DNA from 4 places in the Pseudomonas sp. GT1P32 genome. Region 1 is predicted to be linked to each of the others. Evidence: predicted binding sites of a transcription regulator. Region 1 holds the regulator's gene; each other region holds the start of a gene.
The links. The regulator FliA, encoded in region 1, starts transcription of late flagellar genes. The targets are predictions, from matches to a motif close to CTAAAGTTTNNNNNNNNNNNGCCGNTAA.
Positions count from the first base shown of each region.

Region 2: a site for FliA is predicted at 3,963-3,990, ahead of flgM (flagellar biosynthesis anti-sigma factor FlgM). Genes of this name have one in related genera too.
Region 3: a site for FliA is predicted at 4,219-4,246, ahead of ACYZUC_RS29590 (methyl-accepting chemotaxis protein). Genes of this name have one in related genera too.
Region 4: a site for FliA is predicted at 5,426-5,453, ahead of ACYZUC_RS26600 (methyl-accepting chemotaxis protein). Genes of this name have one in related genera too.

Region 1 is NZ_CM142704.1:2,624,456-2,632,185, forward strand. Features, by position in the region: gene ACYZUC_RS12030 (chemotaxis protein CheA) at 21-2,294, opposite strand; gene ACYZUC_RS12035 (protein phosphatase CheZ) at 2,348-3,136, opposite strand; gene ACYZUC_RS12040 (chemotaxis response regulator CheY) at 3,159-3,530, opposite strand; gene fliA (RNA polymerase sigma factor FliA) at 3,698-4,438, opposite strand; gene fleN (flagellar synthesis regulator FleN) at 4,435-5,265, opposite strand; gene flhF (flagellar biosynthesis protein FlhF) at 5,382-6,710, opposite strand; gene flhA (flagellar biosynthesis protein FlhA) at 6,722-7,730, opposite strand, start outside.
Region 2 is NZ_CM142704.1:6,020,559-6,028,288, reverse strand. Features, by position in the region: gene cheR (protein-glutamate O-methyltransferase CheR) at 1,210-2,037, opposite strand; gene ACYZUC_RS27620 (chemotaxis protein CheV) at 2,084-3,016, opposite strand; gene flgA (flagellar basal body P-ring formation chaperone FlgA) at 3,098-3,859, shown strand; gene flgM (flagellar biosynthesis anti-sigma factor FlgM) at 4,027-4,353, shown strand; gene ACYZUC_RS27605 (flagella synthesis protein FlgN) at 4,402-4,869, shown strand; gene ACYZUC_RS27600 (flagellar brake protein) at 4,962-5,708, shown strand; gene ACYZUC_RS27595 (MFS transporter) at 5,771-7,141, opposite strand; gene ACYZUC_RS27590 (glutamine synthetase family protein) at 7,212-7,730, opposite strand, start outside.
Region 3 is NZ_CM142704.1:6,483,905-6,491,634, reverse strand. Features, by position in the region: gene ACYZUC_RS29610 (metallothionein) at 1-86, opposite strand, end outside; gene ACYZUC_RS29605 (DMT family transporter) at 278-733, opposite strand; gene ACYZUC_RS29600 (DMT family transporter) at 733-1,218, opposite strand; gene ACYZUC_RS29595 (LysR family transcriptional regulator) at 1,456-2,391, shown strand; gene ACYZUC_RS29590 (methyl-accepting chemotaxis protein) at 2,495-4,177, opposite strand; gene ACYZUC_RS29585 (Na+/H+ antiporter family protein) at 4,409-5,725, opposite strand; partial or broken gene ACYZUC_RS29580 (methyl-accepting chemotaxis protein) at 6,141-7,430, shown strand; gene ACYZUC_RS29575 (methyl-accepting chemotaxis protein) at 7,533-7,730, shown strand, end outside.
Region 4 is NZ_CM142704.1:5,810,249-5,817,978, forward strand. Features, by position in the region: gene ACYZUC_RS26585 (lysylphosphatidylglycerol synthase transmembrane domain-containing protein) at 353-1,348, opposite strand; gene ACYZUC_RS26590 (DUF2334 domain-containing protein) at 1,345-2,121, opposite strand; gene ACYZUC_RS26595 (glycosyltransferase family 4 protein) at 2,114-3,235, opposite strand; gene ACYZUC_RS26600 (methyl-accepting chemotaxis protein) at 3,404-5,293, opposite strand; gene ACYZUC_RS26605 (helicase HerA-like domain-containing protein) at 5,468-6,955, shown strand; gene ACYZUC_RS26610 (DUF721 domain-containing protein) at 7,069-7,524, opposite strand.

The DNA.
Region 1 (7,730 bases):
GTCGCCCCGCTCCCCCAGAATCAAATACGCCGTGCGGCGTAACGCTTGAGCATGCTCGGAACATCGAGAATCAGCGCAATGCGACCGTCACCGGTGATGGTGGCGCCCGACATGCCCGGGGTTCCCTGGAGCATTTTGCCCAATGGCTTGATGACCACTTCTTCCTGGCCGACCAGTTGATCGACAACGAAGCCGATCCGCTGGGTGCCCACCGAAAGGATCACCACATGGCCTTCGCGCTGCTCTTCGTGAGCGGCGGAGCTGACCAGCCAGCGCTTGAGGTAGAACAGTGGCAGCGCCTTGTCCCGCACGATCACCACTTCCTGGCCGTCCACCACGTTGGTGGTCGACAGGTCGAGGTGGAAGATCTCGTTGACGTTCACCAGTGGGAACGCGAACGCCTGGTTGCCGAGCATGACCATCAGCGTCGGCATGATCGCCAGGGTCAACGGGACCTTGATGACGATCTTCGAGCCCTTGCCCTTGGTCGAGTAGATATTGATGGTGCCGTTGAGCTGGGCGATCTTGGTTTTCACCACGTCCATGCCCACGCCACGACCCGACACGTCGGAGATCTCGGTCTTGGTCGAGAAACCCGGTGCGAAGATCAGGTTGAAGCAGTCCGACTCGCTGAGGCGGTCCGCCGCATCCTTGTCCATCAAACCTTTCTTCACCGCGATGCCGCGCAACACGTCGGCGTCCATGCCCTTGCCGTCATCGGAGATGGACAGCAGGATGTGGTCGCCTTCCTGTTCAGCGGACAAAATCACTTTGCCGCTGCGCGGTTTGCCCATCGCTTCGCGATCGGCCGGCTCTTCGATACCGTGGTCGACCGAGTTGCGCACCAAGTGGACCAGCGGGTCGGCCAGGGCCTCGACAAGGTTTTTGTCGAGGTCGGTTTCTTCGCCGACCAACTCCAGGTTGATCTCTTTCTTGAGCTGGCGAGCCAGGTCGCGAACCAGGCGCGGGAAGCGCCCGAAGACTTTCTTGATCGGTTGCATCCGGGTCTTCATGACCGCGGTTTGCAGGTCGGCCGTGACCACGTCGAGGTTCGACACGGCTTTGGACATGGCTTCATCGGCGCTATTGGCACCCAGGCGAACCAGGCGGTTACGCACCAGTACCAACTCGCCGACCATGTTCATGATTTCGTCGAGACGCGCGGTGTCGACCCGCACGGTGGTCTCGGCTTCGCTGGCCGGTTTTTCCGCAGGCGGCGCGGCAGCGGCGCGGGCAGGCGCCGGTGCAGCAGCGGCGGCGGCAGGTTTCGGTGCAGCGGCGGCAGCAGGCTTCGCTGCTTCGGCTTTTGGCTCGGGCGCCTTGGCGACAGGTGCCGGGGCCTTGGCGACGGGCGTTGCTACCGAGGAGGCGGCGGAACCGGTGCCGACTTCAGTGAACTTGCCTTTGCCATGCAATTCGTCGAGCAGCGATTCGAACTCGTGATCCGAGATCAGATCACCGCCAGCCGCTGCTGCGGTTGGCACAGCCGGGGTCGGTACCGAGGCAATGGCCGATTCCAGCGCGTCGACCGCAAAGTTGCCCTTGCCGTGCAGCTGATCGAGCAGTGCTTCGAACTCATCGTCGGTAATGTCGGAACTGTCACCTGGCGCTTTCGGCGCAGCCGGTGCGGCAGGCGCAGCGGGTGTTGCCACCGCGTCGACGGCGAACTGGCCTTTGCCGTGCAACTGATCGAGCAATGACTCGAACTCGGCATCGGTGATTTCATCGCTGGTCGCGGCATCGCCGGCCGGCAGCGGAACAGCGGCCGGGGCCTCAGCCTGAGCCTTGACGGCGTTCAGCGAGTCCAGCAGTTGTTCGAATTCGTTATCGGTGATGTCGCCTGATTCGGCTTCGGCAGCCGGTTCTTCCACCACTTCAGCCACAGGTGCGGCTTGATCGGCGGTTTGCGGCTCGGCCAGACGGGCCAGGGCGGCAAGCAATTCAGGCGTGGCGGCCGTTATCGGGCCGCGCTCGCGGACTTCGCTGAACATGCTGTTCACCGCGTCCAGCGCTTCGAGAACCACGTCCATCAATTCCGAGTCGACGCGACGTTCACCCTTGCGCAGGATGTCAAACACGTTCTCGGCGATGTGACAGCACTCCACCAGCTCGTTGAGCTGGAGGAAGCCGGCGCCCCCTTTTACAGTGTGAAAACCGCGAAAAATTGCATTGAGCAAGTCCGCATCATCCGGTCGGCTTTCAAGCTCGACCAGCTGTTCGGACAGTTGCTCTAGAATCTCGCCGGCCTCAACCAGGAAATCCTGAAGGATCTCTTCATCGGCGCCGAAGCTCATTAAGGGGGTGCTCCTAAGGTCTAAAAACCTAAAAAACCTAAAATGCTAAAACTCTAGAATCCCAGGCTGGATAACAAATCGTCCACATCGTCCTGACCGGACACAACATCTTCTCTTTTATCGGCATGAATCTGCGGACCTTCACCCTGAGAGAGATGTTTTTGCGGATCTTTTTCTGCAAGCATCGCTTCACGGTCATGTTCGATGCCCGCAAAGCGGTCCACCTGACTGGCCATAAGCACGAGCTTGAGCAGGTTGCTTTCAACTTCGGTGACCAATTGGGTCACACGCTTGATCACTTGACCGGTGAGGTCCTGATAATCCTGAGCGAGCAGAATGTCGTTGAGGTTGCTCGACACCGCACGGTTGTCCACGCTGCTGCGTGTCAGGAAACCATCGACACGCCGTGCCAGTTCACGAAACTCCTCAGCCCCGACTTCGCGACGCATGAACCGCCCCCAGTCCGTGCTCAGCGCCTGAGCTTCATCGCTCAGGCTGTTGACCAGCGGCGTGGAGTTTTCGACCAGATCCATGGTGCGGTTGGCTGCGGCCTCTGTCAGCTTGACAACGTAACCCAGACGCTCGGTGGCATCTGTGATCTGGGACACTTCCTCGGCTTGCGGCATGTGCGGGTCAATCTGAAAATTGACGATCGCACTGTGCAGCTCGCGGGTGAGCTTGCCCACTTCCTGATACAGGCCGCGGTCACGGGTCTGGTTGAGCTCATGGATCAGTTGCACAGCGTCGCCGAACTTGCCTTTTTCAAGGCTTTCGACCAGTTCGACCGCGTGTTTTTTCAGGGTCGATTCAAAATCGCCCTGTGAAGATTCGTTTTGGTCCATAGCTTCCCCGTGGCGCAGTTTCTCAACCGATGCGTTCGAAAATCTTCTCGATTTTTTCTTTCAACGCCTGGGCCGTGAAGGGTTTGACCACATAGCCGTTTACGCCGGCCTGGGCCGCTTCAATGATCTGCTCGCGCTTGGCTTCAGCGGTCACCATCAGCACCGGCAGGTGCTTGAGCTTTTCATCGGCGCGCACGTGGCGCAGCAGATCGATACCGGTCATGCCAGGCATGTTCCAGTCTGTTACCAGAAAGTCGATGCTTCCGCTGTTGAGAACCGGAATGGCAGTAATGCCATCGTCGGCCTCGACCGTGTTGGTGAACCCAAGGTCACGCAACAGGTTTTTTATGATCCGCCGCATCGTTGAGAAGTCATCAACGATGAGGATTTTCATGTTCTTGTCCAATTCGACCTCCAAGCAGACTTAAACGCGCCCAGCACCTGGACGCGCCATTTCAATCAATCCGGCAAAGCACTCAATGACTGTCTGGAGCACAACAGATCGAGACCGGTGCAGTTCAACACCACACCAGCCAAGTTCGCAGTGTCCCCACACTGCCTTCAGCGCGCTCGCCACTCCCCCAAACGCCCCCGCAAACGGGCCGCGCACTGGCTGTGTAACTGGCTGACCCGAGATTCGCTGACCCCCAGGACCTCACCGATTTCCTTGAGATTCAACTCTTCGTCGTAGTACAGCGCCAACACCAGTCGCTCACGCTCCGGCAAATTGGCAATCGCGTCCGCCAGCGCTGCCTGGAAGCGTTCATCTTCCAGATCGCGCGACGGCTCGAGATGAGCACTCGCGCCATCCTCATGCAGCCCTTCGTGTTCGCCGTCCTGCAACAGGTCGTCGAAACTGAACAAGCGGCTGCCCAGGGTGTCGTTCAAAATCCCGTAGTAATCGTCGAGACTCAATTGGAGTTCGGCCGCAACTTCGTGATCTTTAGCGTCACGGCCGGTTTTAGCTTCAATCGAGCGAATTGCGTCGCTGACCATGCGGGTATTGCGGTGGACCGAACGTGGCGCCCAGTCCCCTTTGCGCACTTCATCAAGCATGGCGCCGCGGATCCGGATGCCCGCGTACGTCTCGAAACTCGCGCCTTTGCTGGCGTCATATTTGGTGGATACTTCAAGCAGGCCGATCATCCCGGCCTGGATCAGGTCTTCGACCTGGACACTGGCTGGCAGTCGCGCCAGCAGGTGGTAAGCAATGCGTTTGACCAGTGGCGCGTAACGCTCGATCAGCTCGTACTGCGCGTCACGCGCCGACTTCTTGTAGAGGTTGTAACCGCTGGCTGTCATAGCACGGGTCCTGCCGTTTGTTGCACGAGGCGCTCGACGAAAAACTCCAGGTGCCCGCGCGGGTTGGCAGGCAGCGGCCAGGTATCGACTTTTTGTGCGATGGCCTTGAAAGCCAGGGAGCACTTGGAACGAGGGAAGGCTTCATAGACCGCGCGCTGTTTCTGCACAGCCTTGCGCACGCTTTCGTCGTACGGCACCGCACCGACGTATTGTAAGGCGACGTCGAGGAAGCGGTCCGTGACCTTGGTCAACTTGGCGAACAGGTTGCGGCCTTCCTGCGGGCTCTGGGCCATGTTGGCCAGGACGCGGAAGCGGTTCATGCCGTAGTCGCGGTTGAGCAGTTTGATCAGGGCGTAGGCATCCGTGATCGAAGTCGGCTCGTCGCAGACCACCAGCAAGACTTCTTGCGCGGCGCGAACAAAACTGACTACCGAGTCACCAATACCCGCAGCGGTGTCGATCACGAGCACGTCGAGGTTGTCGCCGATATCGCTGAACGCCTGGATCAGGCCGGCATGCTGGGCCGGACTCAGATGAACCATGCTTTGAGTGCCGGACGCGGCCGGGACGATGCGGATGCCGCCTGGCCCCTGCAACAACACGTCGCGCAGCTCACAGCGGCCTTCGATGACGTCGGCCAGGGTACGTTTGGGTGTCAGTCCCAGCAGGACGTCGACATTCGCCAGCCCCAGATCGGCGTCCAGCAGCATGACGCGCCGGCCGAGCTCAGCTAGAGCCAGGGACAAGTTCACTGACACGTTAGTCTTCCCGACGCCACCTTTGCCGCCGGTCACCGCGATCACCTGTACGGGATGCATGCTGCCCATGTTATTTCTTTACCTTGTCTTGCATAGACGGAGGCCACATTACTGGCTGCGCGTTCATCAACTGAACAATGCATGGCAGACCATCGATGTAGGTACAAAAACTGTTCATTAATACCTCAGCCAACCTGCTTGGTCGGGCTGTGATAAATATCAGCGAACATGTCAGCCATGGCTTCTTCGCTGGGTTCTTCCTGCATTTGCACGCTGACGGCGCGACTGACCAACTGATGACGACGCGGCAGATGCAGATCATCCGGAATACGCGGTCCATCAGTCAGGTAAGCCACCGGCAATTCATGACTGATCGCCAGGCTCAACACCTCGCCCAGGCTTGCCGTCTCATCCAGTTTAGTCAGGATGCAGCCAGCGAGCCCGCAGCGCTTGTAACTGTGATAAGCGGCGGTTAGAACCTGTTTCTGGCTGGTGGTTGCCAGAACCAGATAATTTTTTGATTTGATGCCGCGACCGGCCAGGCTTTCGAGCTGCATGCGCAATGCCGGATCGCTGGCCTGAAGGCCCGCGGTATCGATCAGCACCACGCGCTTGCGCAACAATGGATCCAGCGCCTGCACCAGGGACTGGCCCGGATCGACGTGCGTCACCGACACATTGAGGATCCGGCCGAGGGTCTTGAGTTGCTCCTGAGCACCGATGCGGTAGCTGTCCATGCTCACCAGCGCGATGTTCTGCGCGCCGTACTTGAGCACGTAACGGGCCGCGAGCTTGGCCAGGGTGGTGGTCTTGCCCATGCCGGCGGGGCCGACCATGGCAATCACGCCGCCTTCTTCCAGTGGCTCGACTTCCGGTGTGGCGATCATCCGCGCCAGGTGCGCCAGCAACATGCGCCAGGCCTGACGAGGCTCATCAATGTCGGTAATCAGTTCCAGCAGATCGCGGGACAACGGACCGGACAAACCGATGCGTTGCAAGCGGCGCCAAAGGTTGGCCTGGGCCGGGCGGCTGCCTTGCAACTGATTCCAGGCCAGCGAACCGAGTTGTACTTCCATCAGTTCGCGCAGGCTGTTGAGTTCGAAACGCATCGAGTCGAAGGCACGCGGATCAACACCGGTCGAGGCAGGCGCGGGGGCCGGTGCCGGACGACGAGGTTCAGCGTAGGTCGGCTCGATCAGCGGCTCGGCGGCGGTCAACGGCAGGCCGGCGAACAACTGGCGATTGGTGGACTTGTCGCTCTCGCCATCGCTGCGCAGGCTCAGTTCGGCCTGGGCGGTGACGATCCGCGACTGGGTCTTGCGCAGCTCATCCTCGAGTTCCATGTTCGGAACACGCGGGGCCAGCGCCGACAGTTTGTAATCCAGAGCGGCCGTCAGCTCGACACCACCGGCGATCCGGCGGTTGCCAATGATGGCGGCATCAGCGCCCAGCTCATCACGAACCAGCTTCATGGCCTGACGCATATCGGCGGCGAAAAAACGCTTAACTTGCATAAACCACTACCTCAGCCGTTGGGCCCTACTGTCGCAACGATGGTCACTTGCTTGTTGTCAGGGATTTCCTGGTAAGCCAACACATGCAAACCCGGGACTGCCAGTCGGCCGAATCGCGACAGCATCGCGCGAACCGGGCCGGCCACCAGCAGAATCACCGGCTGACCTTGCATTTCCTGACGCTGCGCCGCATCGATCAACGAGCGTTGCAGTTTTTCAGCCATGCTTGGCTCCAGCAGAACGCCCTCTTCCGAGCCTTGTCCTGCCTTCTGAAGACTATTGAGCAATATTTGTTCCAACCTTGGCTCCAGAGTGATAACTGGCAGCTCCGACTCAGTCCCCACAATGCTTTGGACGATTGCACGAGATACGCCGACGCGGACGGCGGCCACCAGCGCGGCAGTATCTTGACTCTTGGCGGCATTGTTCGCGATCGCCTCGGCGATGCTGCGAATGTCCCGTACGGGCACCTGTTCGGCCAGCAACGCCTGGAGCACCTTGAGTAGCTGCGACAACGAAACCACGCCCGGCACCAGCTCTTCCGCCAGTTTTGGCGAGCTTTTGGCCAGCAATTGCATGAGTTGCTGCACTTCTTCGTGGCCAATCAGCTCACTGGAGTGCTTGTACAGAATCTGGTTCAAATGGGTTGCCACTACCGTACTGGCATCGACCACGGTGTAACCGAGGGATTGTGCCTGCGCACGCTGGCTGACTTCGATCCAGACCGCCTCCAGCCCGAAAGCCGGATCTTTGGCGGTAATACCGTTGAGCGAACCGTAGACCTGACCGGGGTTGATCGCCAGTTCGCGGTCCGGATAAATCTCCGCTTCGGCCAGGATCACCCCCATCAGAGTGAGGCGATAGGCGCTCGGCGCAAGGTCGAGGTTGTCACGGATATGCACAGTCGGCATCAGGAAGCCCAGATCCTGGGACAGCTTTTTACGCACACCCTTGATCCGCGCCAGCAGCTGACCACCCTGATTGCGGTCCACCAGCGGAATCAGACGATAGCCGACTTCC
Region 2 (7,730 bases), 3.4 Mb from region 1:
TTTGCGGGCAAGGGGCGAAGCGGCAATGCCAGAAAAGCGGCAACGGGTTTCCGCCGTCTGCCGCTTTTCTGCCGCTTTCGGTTTGGGCTCGGGTTGTGACCGGGGTTTGTAGGCATATCCGTTGTTGGGGTAACGGCGGCTATTGGTTTCGCCCTTACGGCGAGTCACTTGGAAAAGCCCCAAGTAACCAAGGGCTCTTGCCCCTTTCGTTCGGTGCCTCGCTAAGGCTCGGCATGCCCTCGCTCCGGTCCTGCTCCGTGGGCCCGCCGCCATCGGCCATCCATGGCCGGGGGCGGCTAACCCGGCATCCATGCCGGGTTGCCCACTGCGCAGAACCTCCACTCGGCCTCTCGAGGGGGCGACTACCGCCACAGCCGCCGAGGCGGCCTGATAGCCGACCTGGCTCATGCGCCGTGCCCGCGCTCCAGCAATGTGATGGCCCCACCAATTTCGGACTTTTACGCATTCCCCCTGTAGGAGCCGGCTTGCTGGCGATAGCGGTGGGTCAGGCAATGAATGTGTTGGCTGGACGGCCGCTATCGCCAGCAAGCCGGCTCCTACAATGGATTGGGTTCACACGATTCAAAATGGTAGGAGCTGGCTTGCCAGCGATGGAGGTCAACGATAACGCAGGCTGTCTGAATGAACGCGTTGCCCCGACGCTTTTCGCCAGCAAGCCGGCTCCTACAATGGATTGAGTTCACACGATTCAAAATGGTAGGAGCTGGCTTGCCAGCGATGGGCGTCAACGATAACGCGAGCTGTCTGAATGAACGCGTTGTCCAAACGCTTTTCGCCGGCAAGCCGGCTCCTACAGGAATCGGCGTACGCTTTTGATTCCCACCACTCATCAGGCCGAGCGTTAGCTCGCCTTCAGCTTTTGATCTGAGCGCCCCCTCGAGAGGCCGAGCGCAGGTTCTGCGCAGTGGGCAACCCGGCATGGATGCCGGGTTAGCCGCGCACGGCCAGGGATGGCCGATCGCGGCGGGCCCACGGAGCAGGACCGGAGCGAGGGCATGCCGAGCCTAGGCGAGGCACCGAACGAAAGGGGCAAGAGCGCTTGGTTACTTGGCGCTTTTCCAAGTGACCCGCTGTAAAAGCGGAACCAATATCAGCCATAACCCCAGAAACGGATATACACACCAAAACAGCAGACAAAAAAAACGGGAGCCCCAAAGGACTCCCGTTTTTCAAACTACCGCCAACCCATCACTTCGCCTGGTAAATGATCCCCGGGCTGCACTGGACCATCTGGTAATGATCCGGCAAACCGTTCAGCGCTTCGGACGCGCCAAGGAACAGATAACCGCCAGGCTTCAACGTGCTGTGGATGCGCAACAGGATGTCTTTCTTCACCTCGGCGGAGAAGTAGATCAGCACGTTGCGGCAGAACACGATGTCGAACTTGCCGAGGCTCGCGTAACTGTCCAGCAGGTTGAACGAGCGAAACTCCACCCGACTCTTAATCGGCGCCTTGATGGCCCAGCGCCCCGGCCCTTTCGGGTCGAAATAACGTTGAAGACGTTCGGGCGACAACCCACGGCCGATGGCCAGGCTGTCGTACTCGCCAGTCTTGCAGTTGGTCAGCATGGTGCCGGACAGGTCAGTGGCAACGATCTGCACACCCATCTTCAACTGGCCCATATTGACCCGCTCGAACTCGTCGATGGACATCGACAGCGAATACGGTTCCTGACCCGACGAGCAGGCCGCCGACCAGATTCGCAAGCGTTGCCCCGGAGCCGCCTTGATCGCTTCGGGCAGTACCTTGTTCTTCAAGACTTCAAACGGATAGGTGTCACGAAACCACAGGGTTTCGTTGGTCGTCATGGCATCGACCACCAACTCGCGCAAACCGCTGCGCGGCTGGGTCTGGATGCGCTGAACCAGCTCACCCAGGGACTTGATGCCTTGCTGTTCCATCAGTTTGTTGAGACGGCTCGAAACCAGGTACTGCTTGTTTTCACCGAGCAAAATGCCACAGGCTTTTTCCAGGAAGACCCGGAATTGTTCGAAATCCAAATTACCCGTAGACAAAGATGCCGCCTCTTAAATCGTGTTAATCACCAGGGGCAAAAGGCCCCTAGCTGATGTCTGCTGCTTTGATCCGGTCAACTACCCGGGATGCCAGGTCATCAGGACGGAATTTGGCGAGGAAGTCATCGGCACCGACTTTCTTGACCATCGCCTGATTGAATACGCCCGACAACGAAGTATGCAGGATGATATGAAGCTTTTGCATGCGAGGGTCGTTGCGGATCTCGGCCGTCAGGGTGTACCCGTCCATCTCCGGCATCTCGATGTCGGAGATCATCATCAGGAACTCTTCTTCCGGCTTCTTACCCTCATCGGCCAGTTTGCGCAGGTATTCCAGCGCTTGCCGTCCGTCGTTCAACGCCACCACTTCGACGCCGACCGTTTGCAGGCAGCGCGTGACCTGCTTGCGCGCCACCGACGAGTCATCGACCGTCAGCACCCGCAACGACAACGCCTTGTGCTGGGTCTCGACATCGACCACGCCGACGGAAATCGCTTCCGGTGTCGGCGCCACTTCCGCCAGGATCTTCTCGACGTCGATGATTTCGACTAACTGATTGTCGACCCGAGTCACAGCCGTCAGGTAATGATCGCGTCCGGTGCCCTTGGGAGGCGGATGAATCTCCTCCCAGTTCATGTTGACGATGCGTTCCACCGAGCGCACCAGGAAACCCTGGGTCTTGGTGTTGTACTCCGTGATGATCACGAACGGATTGCTTTGATCTTTAAGCGCCCCCGAACCGGTCGCCATTGCCAGATCAAGGATCGGAATGGTCGCCCCCCGGATATTTGCCACACCGCACACGACAGGACTGGACTTGGGCATCAGGGTCAGCTTGGGGCATTGCAGCACCTCGCGAACCTTGAACACGTTGATCCCGTAAAGCTGCTGGCCGTCGAGACGGAACAACAACAGCTCCAGGCGATTCTGCCCTACCAGTTGCGTGCGCTGGTTTACCGAATCCATTACACCAGCCATGCCCAGACTCCTACACCAACGCTAAGTGTGTTGCGACGCACATTCATCACTAAACGGCACGGCGCTTGCTTTTTAACTCTTATGAACACAGAACCGACATTTTTCCGACGCCTGACATCACCTATCCGCAGATTGCTCTGTGCAGTGTCGGCCGTTTGCCTGTTCAACGCTGGCAGCCCTGCCTTTGCTGACGCAGTTACCTTGCCTGACATGCTTATCGGCGTCACCCAGGGCTTTCTTGAATTCACCGTAGAAGACTATCTGGCTACCAGTCAAACGGAAGGTCGCTACGAAATCCAGGTCAACCAGCTCGACCAGCGACTGCGCATGCCCATGTGCGACAAGGAATTGACAGCCAGCCTCGAGAGTCCGGCCAAGCCGCTGGGCCGGGTCACGGTCAAGGTTCGCTGCGAGGGGGCATCGCCCTGGACAGTCTTCGTACCCGCTCAAGTCCGCCTGTTTCGCGACGTTGTGACCGTCACCCGGCCCCTGCGCCGCGCAGGGATTGTCGAGCCCGATGACGTGACGCTGCGCGAGCGTGACATCAGCCTGATCGGCCAGGGCTACTTCACATCCGTAGACCAGGCGATCGGCCAGCGACTTACCCGACCAATGGTCACCGACCAGGTGATTACCCTGGTTCATCTCGAACAGGCGGAAGTCATTCGCAAAGGCGATCAGGTGGTGATTACCGCCCGCAGTGGTACGCTCAGCGTGCGAATGCCCGGCGAGGCCCTGTCCAACGGCGGTATGGCCGAGCAGATACGGGTGAAAAACCTCAATTCCAGACGGGTCATCAAGGCGCAGGTTACCGCGCCAGGTCAGGTGGAAGTGTCCATGTAGGATTCTCTGTTCGTGAAGATGTGGCGTTGCCCGAGGCTGTTCCCTAAACTGTGCCGCATGCAGGAGAAGTGCTGGCGCATGCGGGCCCATTTGATAAATGGGTCTAAAGTTTTCACAGGGAGAGCCGAAAACATGGCAAGCGTCCAAATACTCAGAGGTTTTTTACCATGGTCATCGATTTCAGCCGTTTGAACAGCTCCTCGCCACTTACGGGCAGTACACGTACCAGCGTTGCCAAGGAAACTGCCGAAGCTGGCAAATCCGCGCCGCTGAATACCCCGGCCGAACAGGCCACTGCCATCAAAAGCGGGGAATCGGTACACCTCAGCAATGAGGCTCAACAGTTGCAACAGGTCACTGACAAGCTGCGCGATCAGCCTGCCGTCGACAACGCCCGTGTGGCCGAGTTGAAAGCAGCGATTGCCGATGGCAGCTATAAAGTCGACAGCAGCCGTGTAGCCAGCAAACTGCTCAACTTCGAAGCCCAGCGCTAGGCTACGGCCCGCGCCAGGCTTTTGGACGCTTAAAACCCAAGGCCAGCCATGCAAGACACTAATTTACTGCAACTGATCACCGACGACTTTGCTCCAGCGCAACACTTGCTTGAGTTACTGCAAACCGAGTCCCTCGCCTTGCACGGTCGGGACATGCCACTGCTCGAAGAAATTCTGGCGCAGAAACAGGCATTGATCATTCTGCTTGAACAGCATGGCCGCAAGCGCAGCGAAATCCTCGCCAGCCTCAACCTGCCGACCAATCGCAACGGCCTGGAGCAACTCGCCAGCCATTCGAGCATTGGCGATGAGTTGTTGGCCCAGAGCGATGTGCTGACCGATCTACTGGCTCAATGCCAGGCGGCGAACGTCAATAATGGCCAGTCAATCCTGGTCCAGCAGGCCGCCACGGCCAATCAGCTGAAAATCCTGACCGGCGGTGAACCGCCAGCGCTTTATGATGCCCGCGGATCAACCGCCAAGCTTGCGAAGCCGCGCCCGCTCAGTCAGGCTTGAGCCTGCAAATGACCACGCCCTATCAAGACTCGCAACATGCTGGCAATATACTGGCCAGCCGTAGTCATATTTTGTCTGGAGATTGATGAACCGTGTCCAATGCCTTAACCGCGGAAGATGCCCCGCAGCCACCCAAGGTGCTTACCACACCGTTGGAAATCTCCGGCAACCTGCGCCAACTGCAAGAAAGCCATGATCCGCTGATCATCACCTTCCATGAGCGCACCCAGCGCTTCCAGAGCTATCTGGTGGACGTGGACCGCGAGCGCGGCACCATCGCGCTCGACGAAATGATCCCGCGTGACGGTGAGCGCTTCATGCTGGCCGGCGAACCGTTCAAGGTCGAAGGCTTTCACGAAGGCGTGCGCATTGCCTGGGAAAGCAACGGTCAGCTGACCATCGACGAATCCGGTGACACCCGCTGCTATCGTGGCTCGCTGCCAGATGAAGTGGTTTATCACCAGCGCCGCAATGCCTTCCGTGCAGCTTTGAAGCTGGCCCAACTGGTCAACGTCGATCTGGACGGTGAAAAGCTCAAGGCGCCGATCAGCGGCAAGCTGCTGGACATCTCCGCCACCGGCTGCAAATTACGCTTTGACGGCGACATCACCGGCAGCCTGCAATTGGGCCAGGTCTACGACCGCTTCGCCGCCGCCCTGCCCTTTGGCAAAATGACGGCACCGGTCGAGCTGCGTTACCTGCATTTCGAAGAAAGAATCTCCACCACCTTCGCCGGCATCCGCTTTCACAACATGAGCGGCCTGGTGCAGCGTCAGGTCGAGCGCTTCGTCTATCAGCTTCAGCGCGAAGCACGACGTTTCGACAAAGACGACCTGTAATTCGAGCGCCAATAAAAAACGGGCAGTCCCTTGCGGTGACTGCCCGTTTTTTATGCCCGGGTTTAAGGCCTGGCCTCGGTGAAGCTTTGCTCGCGCCCCGTGTCAGGGTCCTCCGGAGGTGGAGCGGTTGGTGCCTCAGGCTCCTGCTCAGGAGCCGGATCAGGATTGACCGGGGTCTGCATCTGGTCCTGCACCACTTGCTCATCGACCCGTGGATCAAGGCAAGCCACCAGCGGCGAACTCGACATGCTGTCCGGCATGGCGACGTGATGCAGCGGCGCGTCGTCCACCTGATGCAGGTTGGTCACCGCTTTCGGGCGGATCCGCCACACTAGCACCAACGCGAAGAAACTGAAGAAGGCGTAGAGCATCTGGCTGCCAAACATCTTCATCAGTACCCCCGCGACCAACGGCCCGATACTCGCGCCGACACCGTAGGTCACCAGCAACATCGCCGTCAGAGACACCCGCCGATCAGCCTCGACGTGGTCATTGGAAAACGCGACCGCCAGCGGGTACAGGCAAAATTTCACCAATGAGCAGATAAAACCGGTGATGAACAACACCTCCAGCGGCACCTGCTGCATCACCGCCAGCGGCAACGCGGCAACGGCCAGTACCAGCGCAAAACAGCGGATCAACAGCGCCCGGTCATAACGGTCGGACAACCAGCCCAACGGCCACTGCACCAGCAGGCCGGCAAAAATACAGCTACCCATGAACAGACCGACCTGCTCCGTGGACAACCCTTGCTGCGAGGCATACAGCGGCGCCAGACCGTAGAACGAACCGATGATCAGCCCCGCCCCCAGCACGGTACTCAACGACTGCGGCACACGCTTGATGAAGAATCGCGGCTCCATCGGCGCCGGGTGGAGCGCCGCCGGGTGAATCCGCCGCGTCAGGGCCACCGGCACCAGGCACAGTGCGAAGCACAGGGCGACCAGCATCAACAGCTCAAGACCGAGCGCCGGGTGCATGACCAGAATCAGTTGCCCCAGCACCAGGCCAAGATAAGAAGCGATCATGTAACCGCTAAACACCGTGCCGCGTTGCGAGGCTTCGGCCTGCTCATTGAGCCAGCTTTCGATGACCATGTACTGGCACATCATGCCCAGACCGACGATGACCCGCAGGAATATCCACGCCGGCAGCCAGTCCACCAGACCATGGCCCAGCACCGCCGCGCCAACAATCCCGGCGCAGGCCGAATAAGCCCGGATATGCCCGACCCGCGCAATCAACCGGTGACCGATCTTGCCCCCCAGCACGAGGCCGAAATAGTTGGCCGCCATCAACGCACCGACCCACAGGCTGTCGACATGGTCGGCCGCCAGGCGCAAGCCCAGGTAAGTACTCAGCAAGCCGGAGCCGATCAACATCATCAGCGAGGCGAAATACAGCGCTCGAAAGGGTTTCCAGATTTGGCGCATCGGCGTTCCGAGCGGCTCCTTGCGGTAAGAAACGGGCTATCCGAAAAGATAGCCCGAAGACGAAGGTTCGTCAGGCCTGGGCGGCTAAAACACGGCGCTCCCAGGGCGTAATTTCATCAAAGAAGCTGGTCAACTCCATGGTCTTCGAAGCGACGTAGCCTTCGATGAACTCCTTGCCGAACAGTTCCTTCGCCAATTGGCTACGTTTCAGACGCTCAAGTGCGGCATGCAAGGTACACGGCAACGAAAGATTATCCGGAACCTCGAATTCGCCCTGGATTGCTTCACTTGGCTCCAACCTGTTTTCAATGCCATACAACCCTGCCGCCAGACTCGCCGCAATCGCCAGATACGGGTTGGCATCTGCCCCCGGCAGGCGATTTTCCACCCGACGCGCCACCGGCGAGCTGGCTGGAATGCGCAAACCGGCCGCCCGATTGTCGTAGGACCAGCAGGCATTATTCGGTGATGCGAACGGATGGCACAAGCGCTGATAGGAGTTCACGTTCGGTGCAAATAATGCAGTGAAATCCGCCATCCCGGCCTGCTGGCCACCGATGAAGTGACGGAAGGTCGCCGTCGGCTCACC
Region 3 (7,730 bases), 2.9 Mb from region 1:
TAGTGCTTGCCGTGACGTGCGATCGGATGCTGGCCCAGTTTGCAGTTGCATTTCTTGCAGTCGCATTTACTTTCGCTATCGATCATGAGTCTGACTCCTGAGGTGGTGGTCGTCGGGGCTACAACCCGTCTCACCAGTGTAGAAGTTGCCACAGACGACGCAGCCCAAACCTGTAGGAGCGAGGCTTGCCCGCGAAGAACGATAACGCGATGTAACTGTTTAGATCGCGGCATCTGCTTCGCGGGCAAGCCTCGCTCCTACAGGAAAGCGAAAGCGGTCAGGCCTGGCGGGTATTGCTGCGATACATGAACACCAGCGCCAACCCGAGCAACACCATCGCCAGTATCCGGCTGCCGGACAGCTCGATCTGCGGGTTGCCCAGCCAGCCGAAGTTATCGATCAGCATCCCCATGCCCAACTGCCCGACGATCACCGCGACCGTCGCCACTGCCGTACCCACCCGTGGCACCGCCCCCACCATCACCATCATGTACACCACGCCGAACAGCGCGCCGCTGAGCTGCCATTTCGGCACGTCCAGCAGGCTCATGGCCTGGGCCGGCTCGAAAAACAGGATCAACAACCCGGTGCTCACTGCACCCACCACGAACGTCAACAAACTGCTGCGCAGCACACCGACCGTTTCGCCCAGTCGCCCATTGATGGCGGCCTGAACACTCAACACCGCACCGGCAGCCACGACCACCGCCAACAAAATAATCAGATTCATCATTAACCCCGCGCAATCAGAACAAGTGCCGCCACAATCAGCAGCAAGGCCAGCCAACGTTCACCGTTGACCTTTTTACGAGTGGCGCCGAACCAGCCGAAGTGGTCGATCAGCACGCTTTTACCGACCTGCCCGGACAGGATCGCGATCATCGTCATCGCAATGCCGATGTGCGGCGTAGCCAGGGTCAGCACCACCACGTAGATCGGCCCGAGAAAACCGCCGATCAACTGCCAGCGCGGCAAGTCGCTGAAGGCCGGTCCCTTTTGCGGGCCGCTGAGCAACAGCAGGAAAAACAGGATCGCCGAGCCGACGCCGAAGATGCTCAACGTCGCCCACAAGTGACCGACCTGAACCCCCAGCGGCCCGAGCAGACCGGCCTCCACGGACAGGCCCATACCGGCCAGGATCACCAAAGGCAGCAGCAAAAGCCGCAACCCCGGTTGGGTTGCTGGTGTGACAGCGATATCGATTGAAGAAGATTGCATAACAGAGACCTACCCATTTTCAAATGAACTACACGGTCGCCTGTAGGAGCGAAGCTTGCTCGCGAAGGCGGCGTGTCAGTCGACGAAGATGAAAACTGACACGCCGCCTTCGCGAGCAAGCTTCGCTCCTACAAGGTCTGCGTGCAGGAAGTGAGCGCATTATCGGCTGGCGCTGCTGTGCGATAAATGGGAGCATCCTGACAACACTTTTGCGCAACTCGCACAGCAGGATTCTTCATGCACGGCCTCAACGAATTGGGTTTCAAGGCACTTCGGCTGTTTGTCGCGGTACTCGACCACGGCAGCTTCTCTGAAGTCGCCCGCCGCGAGGGCCTGGCGCCGTCGTCGATTTCCCGGCAGATCCAGTTGATGGAACAGGCGCTGAGCCAGCAATTGCTTTACCGCCACACCCGTGCGGTCACGCCGACAGAAGCCGGACGCTTGCTCGGCGAGCATGCGCGGTTGGTGCTGGTGCAGTTGGAGGAAGCCGAACAGGCGTTGCAGGAACAACAAAGCGAGCCGAGCGGACTGGTGCGGATCAACGCGCCGGTGGTGTTTGGCCAACGGCATCTGACGCCCTGGCTGGGGCAACTGTGTGAGCGTTACCCGAAATTGCAGCTGGATATCCAGCAGACCGACAGTTACGTCGCACCGTTACAGGAAGGTGCCGACCTGCTGTTTCGCATCGGCCCGCTGCACGATTCGAGTATGCAGGCGCGGATTCTGGCGCCACAACGCTTTCAGGTGGCGGCGAGCCCGACGTACTTGAGACGCCATGGCACACCGTTGCATCCCGAAGATCTCGCGGCGCATCAATGCCTGGCCTACAAAGGCGTGGCCGGCCAGCAGCGCTGGTTTTTCCGCCAGGGTCAGCAGGACTGGACGCCCTACTCGGTGAAGGGACCGATCACCGGCAACCACGCCGACACACTCACACAGGCCGCCGAACAAGGCCTGGGCCTGGTGATGTTTCCGTCGTGGCTGATTGGTGAAGCGGTGCGCAACGGCACGCTGGTGCCGGTGCTCGGGGAATATCAGGTGTCCAACAGCCTTGAGCCGCAACAGATCGCCGTGCTCTGGCCCGGGAGCCGGCGGTTGTCGGTGAAGGTGCGCACGGTGATTGATTTCTATGTCGAATGCTTCGGGACCGTGCCGTATTGGGACAGACCCTAGGGACGATGCAAAATGCTTACTGTAGGAGCCAGGCTTGCCGGCGAAGGCGTCCTCAAATACGCCTTCGCCGGCAAGCCTGGCTCCTACAGTAGGTTCGGGGGTGTCAGATGCGGAACTGGCCGACCAGAGTGCCGAGGCGCTGGCCAAGATCAGCCAGGCTGCGGGACGTCTGGGCGCCGAGTTGGGTTTCGCCGGCCACGTTGTCCACGGCCACCGCGATCTGATGCACGCTGCGGTTGATCTCTTCGGCCACGGCGGTCTGCTCCTCGGCGGCGCTGGCGATCTGCGCGTTCATCGAGTTGATGGTGCCGATCAACTGGGCCATGGTGTCCAGCGAAGCACCCGCTTCATTGGCCTGCGCGGACGTACCGTCGCCGGCCTCGCTGGAACGGCGCATCGCTTCCACCGCCGACTGGGTGCCAGCCTGCAAGCGGTCGATCATGCCCTGGATTTCCTGGGTGCTGATTTGCGTGCGGCTGGCCAGCGCACGGACTTCGTCGGCCACTACCGCAAAACCACGACCGGCCTCACCGGCACGGGCCGCTTCAATGGCAGCGTTGAGCGCCAACAGGTTGGTCTGCTCGGCAATCGAGCGGATCACCCCGAGCACGCTGACAATCGATGACACGTCCTTTTGCAGGCTGTCGAGGGACACGCCACTGCTGCGAATGTCGTCGACCAATGCATGAATCTTGACGATGCTGCCGGCCACCACACGCTTGGCTGCCTGGCCTTCCTCGTCGGTCTGCTGCGCCGCCACTGCCGCGTTTTGTGCACTTTTCGCCACTTCCTGCGCGGCCGCCGACATTTCGTTGATCGCCGTGGCCACCTGATCGGTCTCGTGACGCTGACGCTCCATCGCCTGATCCGAACGCTGGGCCTGATCGGAGACCTGGTTCACCAGCCCGGTCAATTGCGAGGTCATTTCGGTGATCTGACGCACCAGGCCGTGGATCTTGTCGACAAAGCGGTTGAACGAGCCGGCGAGTTGGCCGAGTTCATCCTGGCTGGTAATAGTCAGGCGCCGGGTCAGGTCGCCCTCGCCCGCTGCGATGTCGTCGAGGTTTGCTTTCATCAGGTTCAGCGGACGCAGAATGGTGTTGGCCAGCAGCATGCCGGCAGCAGCAATCAGCAACAGCACGACAGCGGCGATGCCGATGATGCTCAACAACACGCCTTCCATGCGCTCCTGAACCTTGGCTTCGACCACGGCCACTTGCGCCTCGATACCGTCAAGGTTGACCGAGGTGCCGACGGCCATGTCCCACTTCGGCAGGTATTCGGTGTAGCCGAGTTTCGGCACCAGCACCTTGGTATTGCCAGGCAATGGCGAGCTGTATTGCAGGTAGTGAGTGCCGTCCTTGGCGACTTTCACCAGGTCGCGGTTGACGTAGACGCCGTTCGGATCGCGGTTGTCCTTGAAGCTCTGGCCCACGCCGTCGGGGCTGTTGGCCTTGAACAGGCGCACGGTGTTGGAGTCGTAGCCGAAGAAGTAACCTTCCTTGCCGTAGCTGATGCTCGACAGCGACTTGATCACTTGCGCTCGCGCCGCGTCATCGCCAGGGGCGGCGGCCTCGTAGAGCGGTTTGATCGCCGTCATGGCCACGGCCACATAACTTTGCAGGGTGGCCTTGGCGTCGCTGAGCAGGCGCTGGCGCGTCTCCTCGACTTCCTTGTGGGCCTGTTCCTGCAGAACGAACAACGTGGTCAGGCTGATGACCAGCGCAAAGAGCAACACCGGGAGGACGGCAAGGGACAGGACTTTAGCCTTCAGGCTCATGCGCATGACGGTTCGCTCTTTTGATTTTATTGGCGTGGTTAAAGGCTTTAACGGCACGCCAACGCAAAACTGTAGGAGTCCGGCTTGCCGGCGATGGCGTCGTTGAAATGGCCATCGCCGGCAAGCCGGCTCCTACAGGTCCGAGGTGTCGCCTGATTTAGCGTTGATCACGCAATCTGTAGGAGCCGGCTTGCTGACGATGCTATTTCACAGGCGCCGCCACAGGGCAGGTTAGAATCAGAGGACCATCGCGGCCACCCAGCCGAACGCCAGCAGCGGCAGGTTGTAATGCAGGAAGGTCGGGACCACGGTGTCCCAGATGTGGTGATGCTGACCGTCGATGTTCAGGCCGGAGGTCGGGCCGAGCGTCGAGTCGGAAGCAGGCGAACCGGCATCGCCCAGCGCGCCGGCGGTGCCGACGATGCAGACGATGGCAATCGGGCTGAACCCCAGTTGCACGCACAGCGGCACGAAAATCGCTGCCAGAATCGGCACGGTGGAAAACGACGAACCGATGCCCATGGTCACCAGCAGACCGACCAGCAACATCAGCAACGCACCGATGCCTTTGCTGTGGCCGATCCACGACGCCGACGCTTCAACCAGCGTCTGCACCTGACCGGTGGCTTTCATCACTTCAGCAAACCCCGAGGCGGCGATCATGATGAAACCGATCATCGCCATCATCTTCATGCCTTCGGTGAACAGGTCATCGGTGTCGCGCCACTTCACGATGCCCGACACCGAGAAGATCAAAAAGCCCGCCAGTGCACCGATAATCATCGAGTCCAGCAACAACTGAATAATGAACGCCGCCGCAATGGCCACACCCGCAACCATCAGGCTCAACGGGTTGTACTGCACCGCGACCTGCTCGACCTGTTCGATCTTTTCCAGGTCGTAGACGCGCTTCTTGCGGTAGCTGATAAAGGCTGCCGCAAGCCCCACCACCATGCCCAGCGCCGGAATACCCATGGCATGGGTGACGTTGATGCCGCTGATGTCCACGCCGCTACGGGCCACGTTGGCCAGCAGGATTTCATTGAGGAAGATGTTGCCGAAGCCCACTGGCAGGAACATGTACGGGGTGATCAGGCCGAAGGTCATGACGCAGGCGATCAACCGCCGATCCAGTTGCAGCTTGGTCAGCACATACAACAGCGGCGGCACCAGCAACGGAATGAAAGCGATATGTATCGGCAGAATATTCTGTGAGGCGATGGCCACCACCCACAGCAGGCCGATCAGCAGCCACTTCACCGAGCCGCCACCGTTGGCGTGCTGGCGGTCAACCATGGCCAGGGCTTTGTCCGCCAACGCATGGGCCAGGCCGGACTTGGCAATCGCCACCGCGAAGGCGCCGAGCAAGGCATAAGACAAGGCCACCGTCGCCCCGCCGCCGAGGCCGCTGTTGAAGGCTTTCAAGGTGGCGTCGATGCCCAGGCCACCGGTCAAACCACCCACCAGCGCACCGATAATCAGCGCGATCACCACGTGCACGCGGGACAGGCTGAGAATCAGCATGATGCCGACCGCGGCAATTACAGCATTAATCATCGTTACCTCAAGGCAAGCGAAATGAGCCCGGCCGGCAGTCTGCGAAGAGCCGCCAGCGGGATAAGGAATGGGTTTTATTAGAGGGCGCGCACTGTGCCGGACCATCACCGCCTTGTCAAAGCCAGCGACCCCTGATGCCGGAACGACACTGCCCCCTGTAGGAGCTGGCTTGCCAGCGATGGCGGCCCTAAACCCAGCACATCATCCGAGGGGTTCACTCTGTAGGAGCCGGCTTGCTGGCGATGGCGGTGGTTCAGTCCACCCGTTATTGACTGGACTTACGCCATCGCCAGCAAGCTGGCTCCTACAGGATTCGTGAGAGTGATTCCTTTTCGTCGGACGGCATAAAGAACGCGGATTTTCGGCCGTTACAGTGCAAAGTCTCAGATATTTATCGAATAAGGACGTCTCCATGTCACTCAGACAACTTTCCATTCAATGGAAAATCACCCTGCTGGCCGGGCTTTGCCTCGCTGGTATCGTGACCTTGCTGGTAGGTCTTTCGCTGTATCGCATGGAGCACAGTTCCGAGCTGGTGAAAGCCTCGAGCATGGAGATGCTCACTGAAGCCGCCCAGGCCCGGATCGAGTCCCAGGGCGAAAACCAGGCGCTGAACATTCGCCAGCAGTTCATGGATGCCTATCAATATGGCCACGGCTTTTCCCGTCAGGTGTTGTTCCTGCGCGATCAGGCCGAAAAGCGCTTTCTCGATGCCTTCGACCTGCGTGAAGACCTGACCCGTCAGGTCAAGTCTGCGTTGCAAGCCAACCCGGAATTACTCGGCCTGTCGCTGGTGTTCGAAGCCAATGCGCTGGACGGCAAGGACGAACTGTTCGCGGGCCAGGCCGAGTTGGGCAGTAACGAAAAAGGCCGTTTCGCGCTCTATTGGTCGCAACCGACGCCCGGCAAGGTGACGTCGATGGCGCTGCCCGAAACTGACATGGCCGACACCAGCACCGGCCCCAGCGGTGAACCCGCCAACGCCTGGTTCACCTGCCCGCGCACCTCGCTCAAGCCCTGCGTGATCGAACCCTACTTCTATGTGATCGACGGCCAGAACGTGCTGATGACCAGCATCGTGTTCCCGCTGATGGTCAATGGCAAAGTCATCGCCTCGCTGTCGGTGGACATCAACCTCAACAGCCTGCAAGCAGTCAGCCAGGGCGCGAGCAAAAAGCTCTATGACGGCCAGACCAACGTCAGCATCATCAGCCCGGCCGGTTTGCTCGCAGGCTATAGCCCGGACGCCAGCAAACTCGCCCAGCGCCTGGACGCTGTGGATAAAACCAACGGCGCCGAGCTGATCCGCCTGCTCGCCGCCAGCAGCAAAACCGCAAGCCTGCACAGCAACCAGCAGTTGAAAGTGCTGTCGCCGTTCCAGCCGATCCCCGGTGGCAAGTCGTGGGGCGTGTTGCTCGATGTGCCGGAAAAAGTCCTGGTCGGCCCCGCCGAAGCCCTGAAAAAACAACTCGATGAAAGCAATACCGCCGGCACCTTGGTCGAACTCGGCCTCGGCGTGCTGGCCGCGTTGATCGGCCTGTTGCTGGTATGGCTGATGGCGCGCAGCGTGACCAAACCGATCCTCGGCGTGGCGCACATGCTCGAAGACATCGCCAGCGGCGAAGGCGACCTGACCCGGCGTCTGGCCTATGACAAAAAGGATGAACTGGGCCAGTTGGCCGGCTGGTTCAACCGTTTCCTCGACAAGTTGCAGCCGATCATCGCCGAGGTGAAACGCTCGGTACAGGACGCGCGCAGCACGGCGGACCAGTCCTCTGCCATCGCCACGCAGACCAGCGCCGGCATGGAACAGCAATACCGCCAGGTCGATCAGGTGGCGACCGCTTCCCACGAAATGAGCGCCACCGCTCAGGACGTTGCCCGCAGCGCGGCACAAGCGGCACAGGCTGCCAAGGATGCGGATCAGGCCACCCGCCGTGGATTGACGGTGATCGACCAGACCACCACCAGCATCGACAACCTCGCCGCCGACATGAGCGCA
Region 4 (7,730 bases), 3.2 Mb from region 1:
GTCGCAGCCAAGAAAGACAACGCGGTCGACCAAAGAGCCAGGTCGGTTTTCAGGCCGCCTCGGCGGCTGTGGCGGTAGTCGCCCCCTCGAGAGGCCGAGTGGAGGTTCTGCGCAGTGGGCAACCCGGCATGGATGCCGGGTTAGCCGCCCCCGGCCATGGATGGCCGATCGCGGCGGGCCCACGGAGCAGGACCGGAGCGAGGGGATGCCGAGCCTAGGCGAGGCACCGAACGAAAGGGGCAAAAGCGCTTGGTTACTTGGCGCTTCTCCAAGTGACCCGCTGTAAGAGCGGAACCGATAGCCGCCTTAACCAAAAAAACGGATATGTACACCATCAAAAAACCCGCAAGCCCTAAGCCTGCTTAAACCTCATCAACTTCTTCAACAACGGCCGCCCAACCATCAACAAAAACACCGGCCCCCCCACCACCAGATAAAAGTAATAAGTCACCGCCCGCCAAATCAGAATCGCCGCCGCCGCAGTAGATTTCCCCACCATGGGCGCCAGCAATGCAGCCGAGGTCAATTCCGCCGCCCCGGCGCCCCCCGGCAACAGGCTGAACTGCCCCGCACTCAGCGAAAGCATCTGAATCAAAAAGCTCCAGGCCCACTGCAAATCCGCGCCAAGCCCGCGCAACGCCAGGTACAACACGCTATAGCGCAGCACCCAATGCACACAGGTCAGGGCAAACACCTTGATCAATGTCTGAAAGGGCAACTTCAGCGTGTCAGTGAACGCCGCAAGAAAGTGCAGGAGTTTTCGCGCCCAGCGCATGCGCGTGGTGCCTTTGACATTGAGACGTGCGAGCAGCCGCCCGCTGAGGCGAATCAGCAGCCGATGGTAGCGCGCGATCACCACACAACTGAGCAGCCCGCCGAACATCGATATCGCACTGACGGTCAGTAGCCACTCCATGCGCTCGCTGAGGTGCTGGAACAGCGCATAAATCAGAATCCCGCTTAACGCACAGAGAAAGAACAGCAGATCGCTGAGTTGGTCCATGGCGAAAACTGCGCTGCCCCGTGCCGGCCGAACCCCGTTGCGGGCCAGCAGCGCCATGATGGTCAGCGGTCCGCCGCTGCCGCCCGGTGTGGCGCAGTAGGCGAACTCGGCGGCCATTACCACGCCGAGGCTTTTGATCGGGCTGACCTTGTCGCGCTCATCACCCAGCAACAGGCGCAAGCGCATCGTGTTCACCACCCAGCACAGCAGGATCATGCCGAACATGATCAGCAACCAGCTCAGTGGAAAGCTTTGCAATCGCGACCAGGTCTGGTTGCCACCCAGCAGCAGCGGAATCAGCACCGCCGCGAGCAGCGCGACAAACAGCAGAATCCCCCGGCTCATGCGGCGCGACCGACACAGTCGCTGTGCAGCGCGAGCCAACGAGCCTTGGTCATCGGCATGCGGCCTTGGTCGAGCAATCGCTTGAGGGTTTGCAGCCAGTAATCGCGCGCAAACCGATGACGCATGTCCACCGGGTGCAGGCCCAGACGAATTACCGGCGCCTGGCGCCAGCGTTGTTCGCGCTGATCGCTGACGAGCTTCGACAAACCTCGCCGCCATGCGCTGCGCGCACTCCAGACCAGTCCCGGCGCATCGACCGGGGTGAAATCCGGTAGACGAAACAGATGCTGTGGATCGCTCGTGTAACTCAGGGGTAACTGGCGCAAGGCCTGGCGCGTACCTTCGCTCATCAACCAGGCCGGAGCGACGAACCCTTCGAGCGGCCAGTCATAGCGATGAAACAGCTCGATACCTGCGCGCAGACGCACGAGAGCCGCGTCCTGAGACAGCGTGTAGAACTCGCCTTCGTGGGTATAAATGCGGCGCATGAACCAGTTTCGTGGCGTGTTGGGCGGCGGCTCATCATCACAATGAAAATAGCCGTGCAGTGCCAATTCGTCACCTCGGGCGACTCGACCGGTCAGCAGGCGGCGCAACCCCGGGTGTGCCTCCAGATCGTTGTGTCTGTGGAAATCCGGCACCACCAGCCAGGTCATCGGCACCTCGCCCAAGGCGTCGACGGCTTCGACAAAAGGTTGGTAATCGGCCCAAGTGTGCGGCGCGACGTCATGCAGCACGAGTAACAGGCAGGGCGCAGTCATGTTTTCAACCATTGGCGGCCAGCGGCCATTGGTTGCCGAGGACGGCGTGATAGTGGCCCAACAGGCTGTTGACCACCGTGTCCCACGAGTAATGCCGTTCGACATGGAGGCGCGCTTGTTGGCCGAGCGCGGCACTGCCTGAACTGAACAGCTCCCGTACCGCATTGGCCATCGCCACCGGGTCGTTCGGCGCGCACAGCAGCCCGCATTCTGCGCTGATGATTTCTTCAAAGGCTCCCGCCGCCACGGCTACGACCGGAATGCCGCTGGCCATGGCTTCGAGGACTACCAGGCCAAACGTTTCCTGGTCGCCGGCATGCAGCAGCGCATCGGCGCTGGCCATCAACTTCGCCACCTGCGTGACGGGGCAGAACTCATGGATGACGGTGACGTTGTCCGGGACCACGACCGGCATCGACGACCCCAGCAGCAACAGGTGATAACGCCGCCCCAGGCGTCGCATGCATTCCAGCAACACCGGCAGGTTTTTTTCCTTGGAGCCTCGCCCGGCAAAAATCAGCAGGTGTGTATTTTCATTGATGCCCAGTTGCGTCCGCAGGCTTGGATCCCGGGCCTCGGGATGAAAGGTTTGCAGGTCGACGCCCAGGGTTTGGACGAAAACGTTGTTCACGCCCAGGCTGGTCAGTTTGTCGGCCATGATCCGGCTCGGCGCCAAGACCCGGTCGAAGTTGCCGTAGAGCTTTTTGACATACGCTTCGACGTTGGTTGTGACCCAATTGCCCATGCGATTGCTGACCAGCAGCGGCAAGTCCGAGTGATAGAAGCCGATCACTGGCACATCGAGTTGGCGGCGGGCATCGAGCGCTGCCCAGGCTGTGAGGTACGGGTCACCGACTTCGATCAGATCGGGCTGCAAATCCTGCAGGACATTTCGCCAAGGGGCGAGACGGAGAGGGAAACGATAACCCTTGCCGAAGGGCAGGGCAGGGGCCGGAACCGTGTAAACGCCATCCTGTTCACTCAAGTGTGAGCCGGGGATCAGCAGGCTGTGGCGAATGCCGGGCTTGACGCCCAGACGACGGTGTTTTGCATCCAGATACGTGCGCACGCCACCGCTGGCAGGGGCGTAGAACATGGTTATGTCCGCGATGTGCACGATGAACATCCCTCCGGTCCGTTGTACTCCCTTGGTTGACCTTTATGAAGAATAGATGTTCGGCTGGGGTTTTGTGGTGTGTTACAGACCGCCTTCGCGGGCAAGCCTCGCTCCTACAGGTTCACGTAAAACCTTGTAGGAGCGAGGCTTGCCCGCGAAGGGGCCCTCAGAAGCGCATCAGATCCGGAAACTACCTACCAATTGCTTGAGACGTGCCGCCTGCTGCTCCAGGTCCGAACACGCCCGCAACGTCGCTTGCAGGTTTTCCACCCCTTCCTGGTTGAGCGTATTGATCTCGGTAATGTCGACGTTGATCGACTCCACCACCGCCGTCTGTTCCTCGGTCGCCGTCGCCACGGACTGGTTCATCCCGTCGATTTCACCGATGCGCAACGTCACGCTGTTCAGGCGTTCGCCCGCCAGGTTGGCGATTTCCACGCTGTCCTGACTGTGGCGCTGGCTGTCGCTCATGGTGCTGACGGATTCGCGGGCGCCGACTTGCAGCTCCTCGATCATGGTCTGCACCTGCTGCGCCGATTCCTGCGTGCGGTGTGCCAGGTTGCGCACTTCGTCGGCCACCACGGCAAAACCACGTCCGGCTTCACCGGCACGGGCCGCTTCAATCGCGGCGTTCAGCGCCAGCAGGTTGGTTTGCTGGGAAATGCTGGTGATCACTTCGAGAATCTGCCCGATGTTTACGGTTTTGCTGTTCAGCGATTCGATGTTGGTGCTCGAAGCGCTGAGCATGCTCGACAGTTGGTTCATCGCGACGATGCTGCGATCCACCACCTGTTGGCCGTCTTCGGCGAGGCTGCGGGCATCGCTGGCCTGGCTCGACGCCTGGGCGGCGTTGCGCGCGATTTCCTGGGCCGCGGCACCGAGCTGATTGATCGCGGCGGCGACGCTGCTGGTGCGCGAAGCTTGCTGGTCGGAGTTGTACATCGACGAGTTGGAAGCCGCGACTACACGCAGCGCCACTTCGTTGACCTGGCCGGTGGCCGAAGACACTTCGCGGATCGAACCGTGAATGCGCTCCACGAAACGGTTGAACGCGGTGCCCAGGAGGCCGAATTCATCGTTGTTCTGGATAGTCAGGCGTTTGGTCAGGTCGCCCTCGCCATCGGCAATGTCGGCCATGGCGCGGGTCATGACGTGCAGCGGCTGAATCAGGATACGGATCAACATGCCCAGCAAGGCAATGATGATCGCAACTGCGATGACGGTCGCAACGACCGCCGAGGCGCGGAAATCGCTGAGCTTCGCGAAGGCTTTGTCTTTATCCACCGACAGACCGATGTACCAGTTGACGGAAGACAGGCCTTTGATCGGAGTGAACGTGACGATGCGGGTTTTGCCATCGACTTCCACTTCACTGAAGTCGCTGCTGATGCGTGGCGTGTTTTTCGGGTACGCCTCAGCCAGGGATTTCATCACCAGCGCTTTGTCCGGGTGCACCAGGATCTTGCCGTCGGCGCTGATCAGGAACGCATAACCCATGCCATCGAAATCCAGCGCATTCAGGCTGTCGGCGATCACTTGCAGGCTCAGGTCACCACCGACCACACCGATGTTTTGGCCATCCTTGAGCACACTGTTGACGATGGAGATGACCAGTTGGCCAGAGGCCAGATCGATGTAGGGTTCGGTCAGCGCCGAGCCGCTGGTGCTTTGGGCACTTTTGTACCAGGGGCGGGCGCGCGGGTCATAGCCATCCGGCATTTTGCTGTCCGGGCGGATGATGAAGGTGCCATCCTTGTTGCCAATGTAAGCACCCATGAAGGTCGACGTCACCGCCTTCTGCTCCAGCAGCTTGGTGACGTTGCCGATGTCCGCGTTCAGCGCGGCGTTTTGTGCGAGGTTTTCGATCAGCAGACTGCGCCCGGTCAACCAGGTCTGGATGTTGTTGGCAGTCACGCTGCCCATTTTTTGCAGATTCTTGTCCAGATCCTCGCGGATGGCGTTGCGCTGCAAGTAGTCGTTGTACAGCGTGAACGAGGCGAACGCGGCAATGACGATGAGAGCGGCGGCAAGCAGGATTTTATGGCTGAAGCGCAGATTTTTGTTCATGGCTTGGGGTTCCGCTAAGGTCTTAATGCTCAAGGCGTGCTTTTATAAAGAAGCGCGCAGTGGGCGGTCATGAAAACAAGCTGATATTTCCGTCCTCTCCTTGGGGGGATTACCGAAGCTTTTCAGTCTTTTATATCGGCCGTGCAGAATTAAAGATTAACCATGGGTGACCAAATGCCTGATTCATCGCAACTCGTTATCGGTGCCGATCTCGCGGGGCAACCGATCGCCCAGGCCATGCGCCTGGCGAACCGTCACGGTCTGGTCGCGGGCGCTACCGGGACCGGCAAGACCGTCACCCTTCAACGACTGGCCGAAGCATTCAGCGATGCTGGCGTGGCGGTGTTCGCAGCGGACATCAAAGGTGACCTGTGCGGCCTCGGCGCTGCCGGCAACCCGCAGGGCAAGATCGCCGAGCGAATCGCCGGGATGCCCTGGCTGAATCACACGCCGCAGGCGTACCCGGTCACTTTGTGGGACATTCACGGCCAAACCGGTCATCCCTTGCGCACAACCCTGAGCGAAATGGGCCCGCTGTTAATTGGCGCCCTGCTGGAGTTGACCGACAGCCAGCAGTCGGCGCTGTATGCCGCGTTCAAGGTCGCAGATCGCGAAGGCCTGTTGCTGCTGGACTTGAAGGACCTGAAGGCACTGCTCAATCACCTGCGCGACCACCCCGAATTGCTGGGCGACGACGCCGCGCTGATGACCACCGGTTCCAGCCAGGCCTTGTTGCGCCGATTGGCGACCCTGGAGCAACAAGGTGCTGAGGCCTTGTTCGGCGAGCCGGCGCTGCAACTCGAAGACATTCTGCAACCGACCGCCGAGGGACGCGGGCGCATTCACTTGCTGGATGCCAGTCGTCTGGTGCACGAAGCGCCGAAGGTCTACGCGACGTTTCTGTTGTGGCTTCTGGCTGAACTGTTCGAGCAACTGCCGGAGCGCGGCGATGCCGACAAACCACTGCTGGCGCTGTTTTTCGACGAAGCCCATTTATTGTTTGCCGATACGCCCAAGGCGTTGCAGGAGCGACTGGAGCAAGTGGTGCGGTTGATTCGCTCGAAAGGCGTGGGCGTGTATTTCGTCACCCAATCGCCGGGCGACCTGCCGGATGACGTGCTGGCGCAGCTCGGCCTGCGTATCCAGCATGGCTTGCGTGCGTTCACCGCCAAGGAGCAGAAGTCCCTGCGTGCGGTGGCCGAGGGCTTCCGGCCGAACCCGGCGTTCGATGCCTTGTCGGTGCTGACCGAACTGGGGATCGGCGAGGCGCTGGTCGGCACGTTGCAGGACAAAGGCACGCCAGAGATGGTCCAGCGCGTTCTGGTGGCACCACCGCAATCACGGATCGGGCCGCTGAGCGAAACCGAGCGCTCGCTGCTGATCGCCGGCTCGCCGTTCAAAGGGCGGTACGACAAACCGGTGGATCGCGAATCGGCCTATGAAGTGCTGATGGGACGCAAAGGCCTGGCGCCGGAACTCGAAGCGGCACCGGGCAAACCTGCGCCAGAGGAACCGAGCTTCACCGACAAGGCCGGGGAGTTCCTCGGCACGGCGGCAGGGCAGGCGCTGAAGTCGGCGATGCGACAGGCGGCCAATCAGCTTGGTCGGCAATTGGTGCGTGGGTTGATGGGGTCGTTGCTCGGCGGCAGCAAACGCCGCTGAAAGTCATTGAATACACACCATCCCTGTAGGAGCGAGGCTTGCCCGCGAAGCTTTTGGCTGCTTCAAGGGCCTCTTCGCGGGCAAGCCTCGCTCCTACGAAGGTCCCGGCGATTTCAGTCCTTGGGTTTTGCGTGAGCGGCCAGTCGCTCCAGCGCCGCCCGCAGGTTGGGATCGCTGATCCCCTCAGCCGTAGCCTGAATCGTCGCGCCCGCATCCGTCGACAAACTGATGGTATGCCCGGCTGCTCCTTGCTGAACGGTCGGCGGCTGCACCTTGAACAGAATCCGCGTCAGGCTGGCGAACTCATCAAACATCTGCAACTGCCGTTGCAGACGTTTCTGTTGATAGCGCAGACGCGTTGCCCAATGTCCGTCGGTGACAATCAGCAACAGACTGCCTTCGCGCCACGACGCCACATGGCAATGTTTGCGCGCAGCGGGCTGCAATTGGCTTTCGAGCAGACGTTGTAAATGACCCAGGCGTTGAGCATGGCCAAAAATGGCTTTCAGCGGTTTGGCTTCGCGAAGCAGAACGGCGGGTGCTCTGGCCGTAAGAGGGCGAAATGCCATGATCAGACACCTGAAGTAACAGAGCTGCCATGGTAGCAGAAAGCACTGGATGCGCCCGACCCATTGCTTTGCGCGCGCTTTACCCATTAAATCAACAAGTAACTTCTGCCGTCAGTGGCTTGAAGTTCAGCAAAAAGCCCTTATTTTAAGTGAGCCCCGTAACAGCGCAGTGCATGCATCGTGGAATAACGCCACTTTCCTCACCA